Regions from separate parts of the Paenibacillus sp. FSL H8-0280 genome, predicted to be linked through region 1. Evidence: riboswitches for the same ligand, from Rfam matches in the RefSeq annotation. Region 1 holds a riboswitch; each other region holds the start of a gene.
The links. Region 1 has a riboswitch for S-adenosylmethionine ahead of MHI12_RS24925 (methionine ABC transporter ATP-binding protein). Riboswitches for the same ligand answer to the same signal wherever they lie in the genome.

Region 1 (4,290 bases):
GTGGTGCACCTGCTGAATTGTCTGCGCCGCTATCGGCGTCCTTGTTGTTTCCGCAAGCTGCGAGAACCGCAATCAACATAAGACTAAGTAGAGCAAAAGACCATTTTTTCATGTGTAAAACCCCTTCTCTAATCATTTTTTTCATGTGGCATCCGCATAAATGCATATCCATCATGTTATCTATGTGTTATTTCCTGGTGAAAAATGTAACCAAGCGATCTCCAGCCATCTGGAGAATTTGCACAAGAATGATCATCGACACTACGGATATAATCATGATTTCATTTTGATAACGGAAGTATCCATAGTTAATTGCCAGTGTTCCAAGACCTCCACCACCAACCATGCCCGCCATCGCCGTATAAGAGACAAGTGTAACGATGGTGATCGTTATACCAGCAAGCAGTCCAGGCAGTGCCTCAGGCAGTAACACCCGTCTTACAATCTGTCCGGTCGATGCACCCATCGACTGTGCCGCTTCAATGACACCCCGATCAACTTCTCGCAACGTCGTCTCCACCAAACGAGCAAAATAAGGAGCTGCTGAAATAACCAAAGGAGGTATAACACCGAGCACCCCCGTAGCTGTACCAACGAGTATACGAGTGAATGGAATAAGAGCAACAATCAATATGATAAATGGGACTGAGCGCAAAATATTCACAATCAGGGATAGTATAGTGTACACTGCCCGTGACTTAATCGAAGCAGATCGGGCTGTCATGAACAGCAGAACTCCGAGCGGTAAACCTAAGATAACGGTAAACAAGCCTGATACACCCAAAATTTGCAGTGTCTCAATGGAGGCTTTACCAACCTCTTCCCAGCGAACTGTTGAAAAATCCATCTAACGAAGCACCTCCACATCAAGTCCCTCAGCGGTTAATTCTGATATCGTCCGATCAATCGCATTTGAATCACCCTCGAACCGAACGGTCAGCTGCCCATAAGGAACCTGTTTGATCGTAGAGATTGTACCTTGCAGGATGGCAAAATCCACGCCTGTCTTACGTACTGTTCTAGACAAAATCGCTTCATACGTTTTGTTACCCAGAAAGGATATCTTCACAAGTTTGGAAGCAGCACCTGCCTGCAATTCAACGCCTGCATTTGCCAGAGCGGTCTCTTCCAGAGCAAGTCCAGCTTCATGGTCACGCATCATGAAGTCCCGCGTAATCGCATGCTGCGGCTTCAAGAACACGTCTGTTACAGGTCCTTGTTCCACAATGCCACCTTGATGAATGACAGCCACCTTGTCACAGATGTTCTGAATGACATGCATCTCATGTGTGATCAGCACAATCGTAAGGTTGTACTTTTCATTAATGTCGAGCAATAACTTCAGGATTGAATTTGTCGTCTGCGGATCAAGTGCCGAAGTAGCCTCATCACAGAGAAGTACATTTGGATCACTTGCAAGTGCTCTCGCAATCCCTACACGTTGTTTCTGTCCACCCGATAATTGAGCCGGATATTTGCTGCTATGGTGCTCCAGACCAACCAGTGCGAGCATTTCCTTCACTTTGCGATCAATGGCTTCCTTGGGTGTATTCACAAGCTTTAGTGGAAAAGCTACATTGTCATATACCGTTGCCGAAGATAACAGATTAAAGTGTTGAAAAATCATCCCGATCTTGCGTCTCTGTTGCTGCAATTCGGTTTTGCTCAGTTCAGTCAAGTTGATTCCGTCGACCCATACCTCACCCTCCGTAGGCCGTTCCAGCAAATTAATGCAGCGAATCAATGTGCTTTTGCCCGCTCCAGAATGGCCAATCACACCGTAGATTTCACCCTTTTGGATGCTCAAATTCAGCTCGGATAACGCTGTTGTAGATTTTTTCCCTTTGCCGTACGTTTTCGTTAAACCTTTTAATTCAATCAATCGCACTTGCCCCTTTCCAACCACCTACATGTATCTTTACCCGATCTAAAGGAAAACTCCCCCTAAAGTACAAAAAAAGAGCCCTTTGCAGATACAAAGAGGGCTCTTCACGTGAAAGAATATACCTTCTCATCTGCCAAAATCGTGTCTTGCACCATTTTGTAGGAATTAGCACCTAACATCTATAACGCGAATGATACATGTATCATGTCGTTACAAATCGGTTGCCGGGCTTCATCGGGCCTGTCCCTCCGCCGCTCTCGATAAGAAATATGTTGTTGTAGGATTTTATAAGTTCATGTAGTTTATGCTTTATAATGTGAACGTAACTTTTGAAATATCAATTATATCCGTGTAACATTCGATTGAAACTCAGTATATTCCAAGTATTCCGATTTGTCAAAGGGAATTATTTCTTTTCCATATTTTGTTGATATAACTATAAGAGGCTGTTAACGTTTCACAGACCATATCGACGCCCTGACGCATTTCCTGCACATGCTGATTCAGATCCTCCAATTTCACTTTACCTTGCAAGGTCTGATGTAACTGCCACAGGTCATCGTGCATTTCTGAGTTCATGTAGTGAATTTCCATATTACGTCGTTTGCGCAGCTTGCTCATCGGTTCACGATAAGAGTCCTTGATCTGTATTAATAGCAACGCAAGATCATGATGTTCCCTCGCATAGTCGAACTGCCTTAACACAGTAAAATAAGAAAAATGCGCTTTGGTATTTGAAGTATTCAACTGGAATATTTCATTTAATACCGTTCCAACTTTATCCAGAATGGCAAAGCAGCGGATAAAGCCATCTTTGTAGAAATACACATACCGAGCATACTCGGCTTTTTCAGTCGGCGTCATATCATCCGTTGAACCTGCAACGACCTTTTTGCGAAAATGAGCAGCAGCGAAACAGCTTTGCTCCAGTTCATCCAGTGAGGAGATGAGTCCCTGAGTCCACACATACAGCTTCCGATAGTCATGCGTGGGATCATGGTCCACATGCATTTGTCGCTGAAATAGCTCAAGCGTATGCGCCATTGCGTCCATCGCTGCCTTCAATTTACCTTCGTTTATACGTGGCTTTTCCCCCAACAACGTTCGCAGCATATCTAACCTCCTCTTTTCCAAATCAACAAGAATTCATCACCGTAAACGTAACACATCATCCATTCCGTGTAATTGCTGCTTGCCATAGGTTGCCCTGATCCCCTTGACATCAAACAAAGTCCACCTGTCCAATGATGTACATCACTGGATGGTGGACTTTCATATTTAGGCCAAGTAACTTTAAAAAAGAATGGATCTATATCTTAGAAACGATTAGCCGGGCGATGCAGCTTGTACACCAGGAAACTCATATACGTTAAGACTCCGAACAATATGGCGATATCCAGCATATGAGCAAGAGCTACGAACATGTATACTTCCGGACGGTTCATTGTCACCATCATGAAAATACCAATGACTACTTGCATCAGAATAAGAACAACGGATACCACACCCAGAGTACGCATTTCCTTGTTGTCCGGATGATTACGGTAAGCGAAGTGACCCAGGATTGCGATAACAATCACGAGCGAAGCTGCTGCTGCACGATGAGCAAAAGCAACCGCTACCCCACCCGAAAGCTCAGGAATAATCTGCCCGTTACAGAGTGGAAATCCGGAACAACCGCCGGCAGAATCCGTGTGACTCACAAATGCACCCGTGTATACCACGAGATATGTGTAAATGGTGGAGAACCAGACCAGATTCCTGAATTTTTTGCTAACCCGAGGGTATTTATTCAGGCGCTCCAATCCGCCATCTTTGGCCTCCTGCCTGATGCCCAGCGCCATCATTAGGGAACTGGCAAAAGCAATCAGTGCAAAACCAAAATGCAGTGCCATGACTGCTGAAGATTGGGAGAAGACGACGGCAAAAGCTCCCATGATTCCCTGGACTATAACAAATACCAGGGTTAAGAAAGAGAACAATTGCAGGTCACGGCGTGACTTGCCGAACCGCAGAAAAGCCACAAAAGAGGCAATGGACAACAGTCCAGCCAGTGCACTTACAGCGCGATGGGAATATTCAATGAGTGAAGCCACAGTATGTGCGGGAACGAGTTTTCCGTTACATAAAGGCCATTCTGTTCCACAGCCAAGGCCTGATTCCGTTTTGGTTACGATGCCTCCACCAAAAGTGGCCAGAAACATGACAAGACAGGTTAATACGGTTAACCATTTAAACAAAGTTAAGTGTTTCAATTTTTTCTCACCCGCTGTTGGTTTAAGATGGCGAAGAATATTCTCCGCTTGTTTCGGTACTTTGACACTTATTTCACAACTAAATTCATTATAACGGATAAAATGTTCATTGACGTCGCGCTTTGTGACAAAATGTTAACGTCTGGTGAA
Region 2 (4,290 bases), 330 kb from region 1:
AACTCGAACCTGGCCAACGCTGGATTTGGTAAGAAGTTTCGAAATCCAGGGTCTGATATTCGAGCGTTTTGAATCCTTATTGCTGGTCATCTGGATTATGCAAATCTTTTCGACTACAGCAATTACACATTACTGCGCTTCGGTGGGTATTCGTGATTTGTTTCGTTCCAAAAAAATCAAAGGTATCATGTACGGCCTGCTTCCGTTCATTTATCTGACAGCAATGATACCCAAAACAGTGGATGATACTTTTGCACTAGGAGATATGCTGGGCAATGTGTCCGTATTTTTGTTTGGCATTTTACCTCTGGTACTACTGTTGTTAAGTCTGATTCGCAAAAAAGGAGGCAAGCATGCATGATTACATTCCGTATGTTGTTACGCTTTGCCACTGTATTATGCATTCTCTTAACGATATCCGGATGTTGGAGCAGTCGGGAGATAGAGGATCTAAGTGTCTACGTCGGTCTTGGGATCGATATCGGTAAAGAGACAGAATTTGAGAAAGACATCGCTAATCAGGGAGGAGCGTATTCCAAGCAGAACAATTTGACGGCCACGGTACAGATCGCTCCCGGTAATTCAAGTAGTCAAAAGAGCCAACAATCCGGTTCGCCTTCTTCTGGTAAAACGTCCTATTCCAATGAACAGCTTACTGGAGATTCCTTGCTGCAAATCTTTCGTCAGTTTGCTCTGAGGCGAGATCATCCGCTCATCGGACATCATCTGAAGGTCATCGTTGTGTCCAAGGATATTGCCAAAAAGTATGGTCTGGATCAGCTGCTGGATTTTGTACTTCGGGATAACGATATTCGCCCTAACTGTCTGGTGTTGATTAGCCATCATCGCGCCGTTGATGTACTGACTTCAGATGATCCTTCCCGGATTCCAGCATTTTATCTTACAGGTATTACCAGTAATTCGTACTTGTCCAATAAAATCCTGGACCCGGTTCTACTCTCCAAATTAGATGCACAAATGCAATCCGGTTCCAGCTTTTTGCTCCAGAATGTACTGAACTCCAATGGAGAGGACAAGTTCTCCGGTGCCAGTATATTTGATGGGAAAACGACCAAATTCATCGGAGAACTTAGCCAAACGGACCTAGAAGGGCTATCGTGGATCAGACCTAAAGAAAAAGGAGGTATCTTGAAGACATACAATAAAGCGGGATTCACTGTTGTATATGAAATGAAGAAGAAGAAAACAAAAGTAATTCCCAAGGTGGTTGGTAATGACATTTCATTCCATGTAAAGGTCGAATCCGAAGGCTGGTTGATGGAAGATTGGCGTTCTCCCGAAAGAGAGGAAAAAGGGGATTATCTTAGAGAATTAGAAAAAGAATTTGCTGAACTTGCCGAGCAACAGATTCGACAATTGTTATACAAACTGCAGCATACCTATAAAGTAGATGTTGCGGATTTTCGGGATAGCTTACGTATCAAAGAACCTAAAACATGGAAAAAAGTCAAAGACGATTGGGATAAAATTTTTAGCACCGTGCCGATCACGTATGAGGTAAAGACCACCATCACGAATCCGGGGTCTTCCACCGAATAGCGAGGTGTGCCATTTATTATTTAAATGTTGACACATTCATGATAGATCGCTATATTAGTAAAAAATCATTTTCTTATCCAGAGAGGTGGAGGGACTGGCCCTTAGAAACCTCAGCAACAGATCTGAAGGATACTGTGCTAATTCCAGCGGGTGAAAGCCTGATAGATAGGAGCGTTTGTTTTTATTTGTCAGTAACGGCGCACTCTTTAGGCAGAGTGGGTCTTTTTTGTTTTTTCTGGATGAAGAAGTAGGGGAGCAGCAGGTATGGAGAACAACAACGACAAAGGGCATTTTCAGCGGAAAATGCAGGCACGGCATGTGGTCATGCTCTCTCTCGGAGGAGTCATTGGAACGGGATTATTCCTCAGCTCAGGTTACACCATTCAGCAGGCGGGACCACTGGGAACCATTCTGTCCTATCTGATCGGAGCGATCGTTGTATATCTGGTGATGCTCTGTCTTGGTGAACTGTCTGTTCATATGCCAGAGACGGGAGCATTTCATAGTTATGCAGCCAAATATATCGGACCAGCAACAGGTTACACGGTGGCTTGGTTATACTGGTTAACCTGGACTGTTGCGCTTGGCTCCGAATTCACAGCCGCCGGATTGCTGATGCAGCGCTGGTTCCCATCGGTGAACGTATGGATATGGAGCGCGGTTTTTGCACTGATGATCTTTCTGTTTAACGCTTTAACGGTGAAATTATTTGCGGAATCCGAGTTCTGGTTCTCATCTGTAAAAGTAGTGACTATCGTAATCTTCATTATAATCGGTGGCGCAGCCATGTTCGGCATCATCCCGATGGCGGATTCTGAACCGGCTCCATTTCTATCAAATATTACTGCATCCGGGTGGTTCCCTCATGGGGCTACAGCGATATTGATGACCATGCTTGCTGTAAACTTTGCCTTCTCAGGCACCGAGTTAATCGGCATTGCCGCTGGTGAGACGGAGAACCCGGAAAAGACGATACCAAAAGCCATTCATACAACGCTGTGGCGTTTGGTTATTTTCTTCATCGGAACGATTATTATCTTGTCGGCCTTGCTGCCCATGTCGGATGCCAGTGTACTGGAAAGTCCGTTTGTAGCGGTAATGGAGCGGGTGGGTGTACCCTATGCAGCAGATATTATGAACTTTGTTATTCTGACGGCGATTCTCTCTGCTGCCAATTCAGGCCTGTATGCATCTTCACGGATGCTCTGGTCTCTGGCTGATAAAAAAACGATCTCCCCGTGGTTTGCCAAATTGACCAAAAGCGGGGTACCCCTGAATGCACTTCTGATTAGTATGGTGGGTGGTGCGTTGGCATTGCTGTCCAGTATTATTGCGCCAGGTACGGTGTATATTACGCTGGTCTCCATTTCAGGTCTGGCTGTCGTTGCGGTATGGATGAGCATCAGTGCCTCCCAATACATGTTCCGCAGACAATATATCCGGGAAGGACATGCGGTCAAAGATCTGGTCTACCGCACACCACTGTATCCGGTGGTACCCATTGTTTCATTTATATTATGCCTGGCTTCATGCATAGGTATTGCCTTTGACCCGACACAGCGAATTGCGCTGTATTGTGGGGTTCCGTTTATCGCAGTATGTTACGCTGCTTATTATCTGACAGAACGTGTGAATAAGAAAAGAGGACAAGTACATGACGCAAGCACAACAGACTAACCCCATAGAACAGATTTTGCGTGAACATCCGGTCATGATTCTGGATGGAGCGTTGGCAACGGAACTCGAACAGCATGGATGTGATCTGGATGATCCACTATGGTCTGCTCGTGTGTTGCTTGAGAATCCGGATGTTATTGTTCAGGTCCATGCAGATTATTTTCGAGCAGGAGCCGACTGTGCGATTACATCCAGTTATCAGGCGACGGTGGATGGCTTCAGCAAGAGAGGAATCGATGAACAGGCAGCACTAGAGCTGATCCGCAAGACGGTGGAACTGGCTGCACAGGCGAGAGATGATGTGTGGGCAGAAGTGCAGAGTAGTTTAGCAGGGAGAGAAAGCTCGACAGGTCAGCTTGTAGAAGCTCCTTCGGTACGTTCCGAAACTGTGGAGAATGAGGAGCATATAACAGATCGTACAGGGGATCGCGAAGAAGACAGTGTTCGTCCACGTCCAATTATTGCCGGGTCCGTTGGACCGTACGGCGCCTATCTGGCGGATGGTTCAGAGTATGTGGGACATTACGACGTGTCGGATGAGACGCTTGCCGTATTTCACCGTCCGCGTATGGCGGCGCTGATTGAAGCGGGTGCTGATATTCTGGCGTTTGAGACGATTCCTTCCTTGCAGGAAGCACAGGTGCTGGTTGATTTACTGAAGGAGTTTCCTCATGCGTATGCCTGGTTATCTTTTTCTTTAAAAGACGGGACAAGCATCAGCGAAGGCACAGCGCTTGAGGTATGTGCACAGACGTTTGGCTCCGAGCCGCAGATTGCGGCAATTGGCCTGAACTGTGCTCCCATGGAAGTGGTGACGGAAGCAGTGGGTATTTTGAGCCGTGCCAGCGATAAACCTGTTATTGTCTACCCGAACTCGGGTGAGACGTATGATGCAGCAACGAAGACGTGGAGCGGACAGGGTACATGTGGCAGTATGAGTGATGCTTCGGAGCAGTGGGTTGCTGCGGGCGCTAAAATCATTGGGGGCTGTTGCCGTACTACGCCACATCAGATTGGTGCACTTGCGAAGAAGTGGCGGAGTAAAAAAACTTG
Region 3 (4,290 bases), 3.2 Mb from region 1:
GATGGAGATTACAAACGGGTTGGAACGTTCAACGACATTCCCGCTGGACTGGGTATACACGGCGCTGAAGGAAGAAGAGTATGAGAGTTGGTTATACAAGCAGAGAGAGCAGAAGTACAAGCAAGAACTTGATAAGTTCACCACGCGCAAGCAGGTGCTTGAAGGCATGAAGGAAGGGTATACGTTAGAGGAGATTGTTCATCGATCCGGATTATCCCGTCGCGAGTTGGTTGAGCTGTTAGAGGCACTGGATCACGAAGGTTATGACACTGATTGTCTTCTTGATGTGGAGCTGGCAGTGATGCCAGAGAACGAACAAGAGGCAGTATGGAGTGCGTATGAGGAGCTGGGAGATACGTTCCTGAAGCCAGTATTACATAAGGTGTATGGAGGAGAGAAACCCGATGGAGGAAGTCTGGAGCAGGTCTATGAAAGACTGCGCATGATTCGAATCCGCTTCCGTCGGCACGCGGAGACAGAGAAGAGTGTTGGTTAATAATCAGAAATGAAAAAAGACGAGGCGTTTCTCCCGGAGGAGCGCTTCGTCTTTGTAATTTCATACGAGTTCATACCCAGTCTTTCTTGCGGAAAATGAAGAACATGCTCAGGCCCAGTGTAACCATCAGGCCAATCACAACAAAATAGCTGTATTTCCAGTTAAGCTCGGGCATATTCGTAAAGTTCATACCGTATATACCGGTAATGACCGTCAGCGGCATGAAGACCGTGGTAATGGCGGTAAATACACGCATGATCTCATTCGCCCGGTTCGCAATACTGGATTGGTAGGCTTCTCGCAAGTTGCCCATCAGGTCGCGATAAGTCTCAAAGGTTTCAGATATTTTTACAGCATTCTCATAGATGTCACTGAAATACTTTTGCAGTTGATCATCGATGAGACGCAGATCTTTTTTGTTCAAGGTGTTAATGACCTCTTTCTGAGGTCCAAGGACTTTTTTCAGCCACAGAATCTCACTGCGTAGCCCGATAATTTCATTCAGATGTGACTTTTTGGTGTGCATCAGAATGTCTTCCTCAAGCTTCTCGATCCGTGCTTCAATTCGGTCACCTACGGTGAAATAATTATCAACAATCAAGTCAACCAGCAAATACAGCAGACGATCCGGTGTACTGATTTCCTGTTCCCACAGGATGGGTTTCAGTGTGCGCAATTCGCTGACCTTTTGCTTCGTAACACTAATAATGAAATGTCTGCCGAGAAACAGGTTGACCGCACGTAGAAATATCTCTTCATCATCAAAACGGATGCTATTAATCACAATAAAATAATGGTTCTCATAAATTTCAATCTTTGGACGTTGTTCTTCGTCACTAAGACAGTCTTCCACAGCCAGATCATGCATCAAGAACAGCGGCTGAAGTACCGCCAAATCGTCTACGTCTGCATCAATCCAGTAAAATCCTTCCGCTGGTGGAGTCAGCGCCTGCTGAATGTCGTCCACCGGAATAAATACACCGTTGTTTACCAACCGGATTTTCATCGTTAATCTACTCCTTCTGCACCCGCCAACTTGGCGGATATTATCATAATGGGCGCAAAAAGAACAAATCAGCCGGTCGGCAGCGGAGCCTGGAGATCAGGGCTGCGTTCACTATATAATCAAACGGAAGTCACGTCCCGCTGCCGGCATGCTGATGTCAATTCTCTATGCAGTTTGTCGGAATTCGGCTGCCAGTCAGGCCTCGGGTCGCCATCCATTTAATATGTCACCTCTCACATAAGGGTTTATAACACCTTGTTTAGTATACCGCTGCTACAAGGTGCTTTCAAGCGCAAAAATGTGTCTATTTCGCGCCCTGAGGCAGTGTATGACAACGGATGATGAACGGTTCCGATCTGGGAAGCAGACATCGAACTGCAACTTGACGTGAGGGCATTAATGTAATAAAGTAGACGGTGAACCATATTAAATTACAATCTAATACAGCGAAATCTTATCAAGAGTAGGTGGAGGGACTGGCCCGATGAAACCCGGCAACCGGCGGTATACCGCACGGTGCTAATTCTTGCAGCGACTAAGTGTCAAGTGGCACTGTTGTAACTGAGAGATGAGAGAGGCGCATATCTATTTTACATATGACCTTTCTCGAAATCCGAGGAAGGTCTTTGTCATATGCCCCGACTTCTCAGCAGTGATTTTCGCTAAGGAACTTGAGGTTGTTTGTAACGTTGGATGAAAGCGCAATTCAATGTTTTTACAAGCTCAAGGCAGTCTATAACTGTATTGATGTGAAGACATCAAGCCAGGGGTGGCTGCATCTATTTATGCACAAGGAGGAGTTAGACTTACTATGCCAATCAAAATACCCGATACTCTACCAGCAAAAGAAGTACTTGAAGGAGAGAATATCTTCGTCATGGATGAAACTTCTGCATATCAGCAGGATATTCGTCCACTCCGTATCGTTATATTAAACCTGATGCCCACAAAGGAAACGACCGAAACACAATTGCTTCGTCTGGTGGGAAACACGCCTATTCAGGTGGATGTCGTTCTTGTACATCCCAAATCCCATACGTCGAAGAATACGTCTCAGGAGTATTTGGATCTGTTCTATAAAACCTTCGATGAGATTGAGCACCGCCGTTTCGATGGAATGATCATTACGGGTGCCCCGGTGGAACAGATGGATTTCGAAGACGTGAACTATTGGAATGAAATCCAGGAGATCTTCGAATGGACCAAAACCAATGTGACTTCAACCCTCCACATATGTTGGGCTTCCCAGGCAGGTTTATACCATCATTTTGACGTACCTAAGGTTGCACTTGATGAGAAGTGTTTTGGCGTTTTCCCACATACCATCAATAAACCACATGTTCCGTTGTTGCGTGGATTTGATGAAGTATTCAACGTTCCACATTCCCGTCATACGGAAGTGAGACGCGAAGATATTGAAAAGAATGAGAATTTAGAGATTTTGGCTGAATCCGAGGAAGCGGGGATCTTCCTGGTTGCTACCAAAGACGGCAAACAGATTTTTGCCACAGGACATGCCGAGTATGACCCGTTCTCATTAAAGTGGGAGTATGACCGGGATGCAGCCAAAGGGTTGGATATCGCATTGCCTAGGCATTATTATCCGAATGATGACCCTTCCCGTGTGCCACCAGCTACTTGGCGCGCTCATGCCAACTTATTATTCTCTAACTGGCTCAATTACTATGTGTATCAAGAAACACCTTACGATATTGGCCCGCAAATCTAATCGAGATTACAGGAGGATGCAGCAATGGAAGACAACAACAAGTTGAAAATCGAAAGCCGCTTAGCACAAATTGGGTCCATCAATGAACCGGTAACAGGCGCCATTAACTTTCCGATCTATCAATCCACTGCGTTTCGCCACCCGAAGCTTGGACAAAGCACGGGGTTTGATTATATTCGTACGACTAATCCAACCCGTAAAGTATTGGAAGAAGCCGCTGCAGCGCTGGAGTCCGGTGATGCAGGGTTTGCCTGTAGCTCGGGAATGGCCGCGCTGCAAACGATTTTTGCCATGTTTGGTCAAGGGGATCATCTGATTGTATCGCTGGATCTGTATGGTGGAACCTATCGTCTGCTGGAACGTATTCTGTCCCGTTTCGGCGTAACTGCAAGTTATGTGGACACGAATGACCTAGCAGCACTGGAGAAGGTTCGTCAGCCGAATACGAAAGCTGTATTTATTGAGACACCAACCAATCCACTGATGATGATCACCGATGTGGAAGCTGTTGCTTCCTGGGCGAAAAGTTACAACCTGTTGACCATTGTTGACAACACGTTGTTGACTCCATTTTTCCAACGTCCGATTGAACTGGGTGCAGATATCATCATTCATAGCGCTACCAAATATCTGGGCGGTCATAATGATGTGTTGGCCGGACTAATTATTACCAAAGGTGAGGCGTTATCTGCTGAGATGGCGTTCCTGCATAATTCCATTGGAGCGGTATTATCTCCAAGTGACTCCTACCAGTTGATGAAAGGTATGAAAACGCTGGCTCTTCGCATGGAGCGTCATGAGCACAATGCACTTACTATTGCCAAATACTTGCTTGAGCACCCAGCGGTGGTTGAAGTATATCATCCAGGTCTATCCGATCATCCGGGGTATGAAATACAGAATAAACAATCCACCGGTAACACAGGTATCTTTTCTTTCAAAGTGAAGGATGCACGTTATGTTGAACCATTGCTGCGTCATATCAAACTGATCGCTTTTGCCGAAAGTCTCGGTGGAGTGGAATCACTCATGACCTACCCAGCGGTACAAACGCATGCG

Region 2: another riboswitch for S-adenosylmethionine. It lies ahead of mmuP (S-methylmethionine permease); the one in region 1 lies ahead of MHI12_RS24925 (methionine ABC transporter ATP-binding protein).
Region 3: another riboswitch for S-adenosylmethionine. It lies ahead of metA (homoserine O-succinyltransferase); the one in region 1 lies ahead of MHI12_RS24925 (methionine ABC transporter ATP-binding protein).

The regions. Positions count from the first base shown of each region.
Region 1 covers NZ_CP150296.1:5,726,428-5,730,717, forward strand. Annotated here, with positions in the region: gene MHI12_RS24915 (MetQ/NlpA family ABC transporter substrate-binding protein) at 1-112, opposite strand, end outside; gene MHI12_RS24920 (methionine ABC transporter permease) at 188-847, opposite strand; gene MHI12_RS24925 (methionine ABC transporter ATP-binding protein) at 848-1,882, opposite strand; SAM riboswitch class I at 2,009-2,152, opposite strand; gene MHI12_RS24930 (Cthe_2314 family HEPN domain-containing protein) at 2,282-2,998, opposite strand; gene MHI12_RS24935 (heme A synthase) at 3,202-4,140, opposite strand.
Region 2 covers NZ_CP150296.1:6,056,455-6,060,744, reverse strand. Annotated here, with positions in the region: gene MHI12_RS26505 (spore germination protein) at 1-361, shown strand, start outside; gene MHI12_RS26500 (Ger(x)C family spore germination protein) at 358-1,560, shown strand; SAM riboswitch class I at 1,631-1,732, shown strand; gene mmuP (S-methylmethionine permease) at 1,825-3,237, shown strand; gene mmuM (homocysteine S-methyltransferase) at 3,215-4,290, shown strand, end outside.
Region 3 covers NZ_CP150296.1:1,950,158-1,954,447, forward strand. Annotated here, with positions in the region: gene MHI12_RS08855 (HRDC domain-containing protein) at 1-496, shown strand, start outside; gene corA (magnesium/cobalt transporter CorA) at 567-1,502, opposite strand; SAM riboswitch class I at 1,954-2,077, shown strand; gene metA (homoserine O-succinyltransferase) at 2,314-3,231, shown strand; gene MHI12_RS08870 (PLP-dependent transferase) at 3,256-4,290, shown strand, end outside.